DNA from 2 places in the Carnobacterium sp. 17-4 genome. Region 2 is predicted to be linked to the other one. Evidence: a T-box and tRNA genes for the amino acid it is inferred to sense, from the RefSeq annotation. Region 2 holds a T-box; the other holds one or more tRNA genes.
The links. The T-box of region 2 lies ahead of leuS (leucine--tRNA ligase). A T-box ahead of a tRNA ligase gene usually reads a tRNA of that ligase, here a tRNA-Leu.
Positions count from the first base shown of each region.

Region 1: it has a tRNA-Leu gene. The T-box ahead of leuS (leucine--tRNA ligase) is inferred to sense a tRNA for this amino acid. The anticodon was not compared.

Region 1 is NC_015391.1:1,872,814-1,876,240, reverse strand. It holds gene CAR_RS08930 (helix-turn-helix transcriptional regulator) at 110-301, opposite strand; gene CAR_RS08925 (hypothetical protein) at 301-666, opposite strand; gene CAR_RS08920 (DUF6241 domain-containing protein) at 912-1,400, opposite strand; tRNA gene CAR_RS08915 (tRNA-Leu) at 1,711-1,794, shown strand; gene CAR_RS08910 (DUF4352 domain-containing protein) at 2,138-2,791, opposite strand; gene CAR_RS08905 (AEC family transporter) at 3,199-3,427, opposite strand, start outside.
Region 2 is NC_015391.1:565,694-569,120, reverse strand. It holds gene leuS (leucine--tRNA ligase) at 1-1,992, opposite strand, end outside; T-box leader at 2,061-2,301, opposite strand; partial or broken gene CAR_RS13300 (heavy metal-binding domain-containing protein) at 2,389-2,643, opposite strand; gene CAR_RS13375 (LysM peptidoglycan-binding domain-containing protein) at 2,681-3,427, opposite strand, start outside.

The DNA of each region.
Region 1 (3,427 bases), 1.3 Mb from region 2:
CCATAAAGCATAAAGCAATAGAAAGCTACCGGGAAATAAAAGCGTCTGATAGACAGAATAATTAAAGGAGTATTACTCCAGACTGAATATCTATGAGAAACTATTCTATTCAGTCTGGAGTAAAGAGCTTATCAACTTCGGTGTTCAGTATTTTAGATAATGAAAAGGCCAATTGTAGAGTAGGGTCATATTTATTGTTTTCGATAGCATTGACAGTTTGGCGGGTTACATTACAGGCTTTTGCTAAGTCAGCTTGTGTCAGCCCTTTATCTTTACGTAATTGTTCAATTTTATTTTGCATTAGTCTCCGCCTGCTTTTCTCTTGTTGATAAATAAGCAGATTCCTAAGACACTCATCATTGCAGAGACTACACTAATAGAAGGATTAGAAGCTGCTATTCCAAAATGAAGTAGGTTCCAAAGACTAGTTAGTTGATTTACATTAGCAGCAGTTACAATAAGTTGTAGGATGTAATAGCTGAGATAAAAAATGAGCAGTATACTAAAAGCATGAGCTGTGCTGCGTAGAACAATAAATTTTTGGCGTTCATCTTTTGACTTGAAGTAGGCATAGTAAACGGCGTAAGCACCATAAATGGATGAGACCCATAGGACTAAAGTTAAAAGTACAAAAGAGATAAAATAACCAAATTGACCGATATTCATAATAATTCCTCCTTAAATGATATGTCAAATACTTTTTACATTTTATAGTTCAAACTATAAATAATTTTTTTTGTAATGTCAAAAGTTTTTGACTTTTAATCATCAAAGAATATCTTACGATTACATAAGTGTATGTTTACTTGATGATTTAGTATGTTTAACTACGCTACTATTTTGCCGTTTTAATCAAAGGAGTATAAAAGTAATAGAATAAGGTAAAAAAATAAGCCGGAAATTAATCCGACTTAAAAGTTATTTTCAACAAATAATTGTTCTTCCTCCGTGGTTAACAATCGTTTTGCTTTCCCGATTGAACCGTCTTGTGCACGCCATATCTTATTATGTACTTCAACTGCGTTTGAAAAGTCGCCATCTTTCCATGTAGTCAAGACTTCACGGTAATAGTCTTCGTCGTCATATTCATTTTCATCTAATAAAGATAGCATCATAGTAATATTTTCTTCGTTTGCTTCTAGTGCGCCCCATTTGTCATTAGCATATACTTTTTGGTGCGTCATATCATGAATTCTCTGCATGAATCCCGCTTCATTGTTTTTATATGGTTCGTCGTCAACAATTGCCAATGGTTGTGGTTCTGCTTCGGATTCTTTCGTTAGGTGACGCGCTGATTCCTCTACTAAGTTCTCTCTTGCGTTTTCAATCATTGGAAAGGATACAAACACCATTCCGCCTATCGCAAGTGCTACGACTATGCCGATTATAATTTTTTTCAAATCAATATCCTCCTTGTATGTTATGTATACCAATTAGATTTTGGTTCGGTCTATTCATCATAAAACAAAAATAGAAAAGGCGCAATCCTCTCAATAACACACTTTATTATTACTCTACTAAATAACTTCAAATGCAAAAGACGATAATATCGCAAAACGTGAGTAAGTATTCATTATTGGTAAGTGGAAAGAAAGAGGAATAAAAAAATATGTTTAGCCAGGATATTGGCGGGATCTTTTACAAAAAAGAGATTTCAACAAACCTTTACAATTGATTAATGCATTGATATAATAGTCTTTGTGATCATAAGCGGTCGTGGCGGAATGGTAGACGCGCCAGCTTGAGGGGCTGGTCAGGGTAACCCTGGTGGAAGTTCGACTCTTCTCGGCCGCATTGATATATCAAGGTTTATAAGGCCTCTAAGAAGTGTGTAACTTCTTGAATGCCTATTTTTTTGGAAAAGTTCCGATAAAGTTCCGACTTAGAATTTTTTTATCTATTTGGGTGTTAATTGAAACAGTTTGTTCCATTTTGAAAATATTTTGGTGTTTTGTTTTAGTAGTTTTCATTATTTTTTATTACCCTTTTGATAGCCGGGTGGGGCTTACAAAAAGAGCATGGTTTCAACATCTCTTTTATGCTAATATAAAAGTAAGAAAAAAAGGCCTTTAGTAGGGTCCATAACTGTTGCACCACTCAAACTTTGGTCGGGGAGAGTGGTGCTTTTTTTATTTTGTTATTGTAAGTTAATCAATTCAGTTTCGGTACTCCAGAAACCAGTTGCTACTTGTAATTGTTTTGATGAAGATTCGATTACAGCATCCGATACGTCGAATACAACCTTACCATCCATTGTCAAATCAGGATTAATTGATTCTAAAAAGAAAGAGTTGGTTTCATTGGCGTAAATACCAGCTGTAGCATCAGACTCATATGTTTTACCGTCATTTAAAAGTGTGAAAAAGTCATCACTAACAGTTAAAGCTTCAGAACCATTATTTGTAACAGAGATATCGATAATTAAGTAAGTTCCTTTTGAATTCTCACCAAATTCTCCACCAACATTAGTTGCCGTTTGTATATCTTTAACTACATACGTAACATCTCCAACACTTACTTCTTCTCCGACTGCATAAGCTTCAACGGCTGGTGCGGCTTCTTCTTCAGCTGGAGCAGATTCTTCTGTAGTAGCTTCAGTTGTTTCTACTTTTTTCTCGCTAGGTACTGCAGCAGCATTGCTCTCAGCGACTTCGTCTTCGCCACCCATACTACCAAAAGCACCTATAAGGATAACTACAACTGCCCAAAACCAAACTTTTTTGTAAAAAGGTTTCTTGATTTTACCTTTAACCTCGTTACCATTTTCGTCAAACAATCTTTTTTTCGCCATTTTTTATTCCTCCAATGTATATATATTTTTTATTATCCCTAATGATTGGCAACCAATAGGGGTAACTTAATTATATCTTTAATATTTAATAACGCTATGCTTTTTTTCTATATTACTAAATGCTGTATGTATTGAATAATGGATTATTTACGACAACTAAAAAATAGATTGATAATTTATATTTCTATGAGTAAATTATAAAGCTGATTAAACCAATTAAATATAGGTATTAAAATTAATTGAGAGTATTTAAAATCTACAAAATCAGCTTAAGGGATGTTGGGAGTATCTTTCGGGGAAGTTCGACTCTTCTCGGCCGCATTAAATAAAATACGTTATTACATATCGAGAAAGAAGCAACATTAAGAAGATATTCTTCTCAATGTTGCTTCTTTCTCGATACCATTTTAGTTCATTGAAAATGCAAATTCAGCAATTTGTAGGACCATAGGCATACTGATGATGGAAAGCAAAGTAGATAAAACCACTAAGCGCGCGCCATATTCATAATCTCCACCATAAAGTTGAGAGAATAAAGCCGTGTTTACAGCGATAGGAGCAGAAGTTGCAATGGCTAGTACAAAAAAGACTAAATAGTTATCTAAAGGCAATAGCCATAACACAAAGATACTGATA
Region 2 (3,427 bases):
TACTTTTTTGACAGTCTGATGATAAACCACATCTAAAGATCCATCATTGAATTTCGTGATACGGTCACGGACTTTACCATTTTCATCCATGATCAAACGCCATACGCGATCTAGGAATTTACGACTTCCTTCAAGCCCGTTTTCACTCCAAGCAATAGAAGCATCTAATGGTCCCATAAACATTTCATACATACGCAATGTGTCTGCCCCAAATTTTTCGACAACATCATCAGGGTTTACAACATTTCCTTTTGATTTAGACATTTTTTCATTGTTTCCACCTAATATCATTCCTTGGTTGTATAACTTTTGGAATGGTTCTTTTGTTGGAACTACGCCGATATCGTAAAGGAATTTATGCCAGAAACGTGCGTACAATAAGTGCAATACCGCATGCTCAGCTCCACCAATATAGATATCAACTGGAAGCCACTGTTTCAATTTTTCAGGATCAGCCAACATTTCTTTATTTTTAGGATCGATAAAACGCAAGAAGTACCATGAACTTCCAGCCCATTGCGGCATTGTATTTGTATCGCGACGGCCTTTCATTCCTGTTTCAGGATCTACTACATTTACCCATTCAGTAATGTTTGCTAACGGAGATTCTCCGGTTCCACTTGGCTTGATTTCATCTGTTTTAGGCAATATCAATGGCAATTCAGATTCAGGTAATGTTGTTGATGTGCCATCTTCCCAATGTATAACGGGAATAGGTTCACCCCAATAACGTTGACGAGCAAATAGCCAGTCACGCAAACGATAAGTCGTTTCTTTTTTACCAACACCATTTCCTTCTAGCCATTTATTCATTTTATCGATTGCCTCTTCTTTGCCAAGACCGTCCAAAAAGCCAGAGTTGATGTGCGGACCATCTTCTGTAAATGCAGCATTTGCTACATCTCCGCCTTCAAGTACTGGGATGATTTCCAGTCCAAACGCTTTAGCAAATTCGTAATCGCGTTCATCATGTGCTGGAACTGCCATAATCGCACCTGTTCCATATGAAGCCAAGACATAATCTGCAATCCAAATCGGAATTTCTTTACCGTTTACTGGATTAATTGCATAGGCACCTGTAAATACTCCTGTTTTGTCTTTGTTTAAGTCTGTACGATCTAAATCACTTTTCAAGCTAACTTTTTCAATATAGGCGTTAACTTCTGCTTCTTGTGCCGGAGTAGTAATTTGTTTAACTAAATCCAACTCTGGAGCCATAACACTGTAAGTTGCTCCAAATAATGTATCAGGGCGTGTCGTAAAGACAGTAAACTTATGATCCGTTCCTTTAACTTTAAAGTCAACATTTGCCCCAATTGATTTTCCAATCCAATTGCGTTGCATATCTTTGATACTTTCAGGCCAATCCACTAACTCTAGATCATCCAACAAACGGTCAGCGTAAACTGTAATTTTCAGCATCCATTGTTTCATTGGTTTACGGTAAACTGGATGTCCTCCACGTTCACTTTTCCCATCAATCACTTCTTCATTAGCTAGTACAGTTCCTAGAGCCGGACACCAGTTAACAGCTACCTCTGCTTCATAAGCTAAACCTTTTTCATACAATTTAGTAAAAATCCATTGTGTCCATTTGTAATAGTCAGGATCTGTTGTATTTATCTCGCGCTCCCAATCGTAGCTGAATCCCAATGAGTTGATTTGACGGCGGAACGTTTCGATATTGTGAGCTGTAAATTCAGCTGGGTCATTTCCAGTATCCAATGCATACTGCTCAGCCGGAAGCCCAAATGCATCCCATCCCATTGGGTGCAATACATTAAATCCTTGAGCTCGTTTCATACGAGAAAGAATATCGGTCGCAGTATACCCTTCTGGATGTCCTACGTGTAATCCTTGTCCTGATGGATAAGGAAACATATCCAATGCATAGAAATTTTCCTTCTCAGCATCTTCTGTTGTACGGAATGTATTATTAGATGCCCAATATTTTTGCCATTTTTTTTCAATCGTTTTATGATTAAAGCTCATATTTATCCCTCTTTCATCTCTTTTTAAAAACAAAAAATCGCCCTATGAATGCAGATTACTATCTGTACTCATAGGACGACTAAACAATTAATTATTCGTGGTACCACCTATGTTTTCTCCAACCATTCTCTTACTGACAGAATACTTGCAGACTCCTCATACCCTTAACGCAGGTGCTACGTCTTTGTCTACTCTAATTTCAACAAAGCAACTCTAAAGGCGAGTTCGAAAGTCTTTTTTATGCATTTCCACCATCCATGCACTCTCTCAAAAAAAATCGTTTCTACTATTCCTTTTCACTGTTTTTTTCTATTGATTTCATTTTAACAAAAATTTGCTCCCGGAGCAATAAGAAAAGCAGTCTGTCCAGTTCAACATCTGCTAGAACCTGTTAATTCAAGTTAAACTTTTCAACTTTACTGCCGTTCCACTGCAAGTCACCATAATCATTCCGTTATCTGATCCTAAGGTTTCATAATCCATTTCCTCTAAAGCTTTGCTACGAGCTTCTAACAGTTCATTCTCGTATCCCTAAGCACGTCCAGCAAACATATTGCGCAGCCCAGCATCTATATCTTTAATTAAGTTGATACCAGAAATAACTTCTCCAAATAAAATTTCTTCATAAGATGAAATTTTATTTGAAAACAGAAACGGAGACCCAACTTTTGTCGAGTCTCCGTTATCATTATTTGATAATCAAAGATTGACCAACAAATATAACATCTGATTTTAAATAGTTTGCTGTTTTTAAGTCTGAAATAGACATGCCGTATTTTTGAGCAATATCCCATAGAGTGTCGCCACTTACAACTTTATGAGTTCCAGATGTAGTTGGTTTAGTTATTACTGCAGAATTAGAAGCTGCACCTTTATTTACTACCAATGTTTGACCAATACTGATTGCATCCGTTGATAGGTTGTTCCATGATTTCAAGTTTGAAATAGATACTCCATATTTTGAACTAATTGCAGTCAACGTATCACCTGATTTTACAGTGTATGACGTATTGCTTGTATTTCCAGTACTTGGCGCCGGTGTTGGCGTTGTTGTACCACCTTTGATCGTTAAGGCTTGATTCACATATATCGCATCTGTTTTTAAGTTGTTCCATGATTTCAAGTTCGCAACAGTTACACCGTGTTTTGAACTGATTCCAGTCAACGTATCACCTGATTTTACAGTGTATGACGTGTTGCTTGTATTCCCGGTACTTGGACTTGGTGCTGGTGTTGCCGTTGTGTTACCACCTTTAATCGTTAAGGCTTGATTCACATATATCGCATCTGTTTTTAAGTTGTTCCATGATTTCAAGTTTGCAACAGTTACACCGTGTTTTGAACTGATTCCAGTCAACGTATCACCTGATTTTACAGTGTATGACGTATTGCTTGTATTTCCAGTACTTGGCGCCGGTGTTGGCGTTGTTGTACC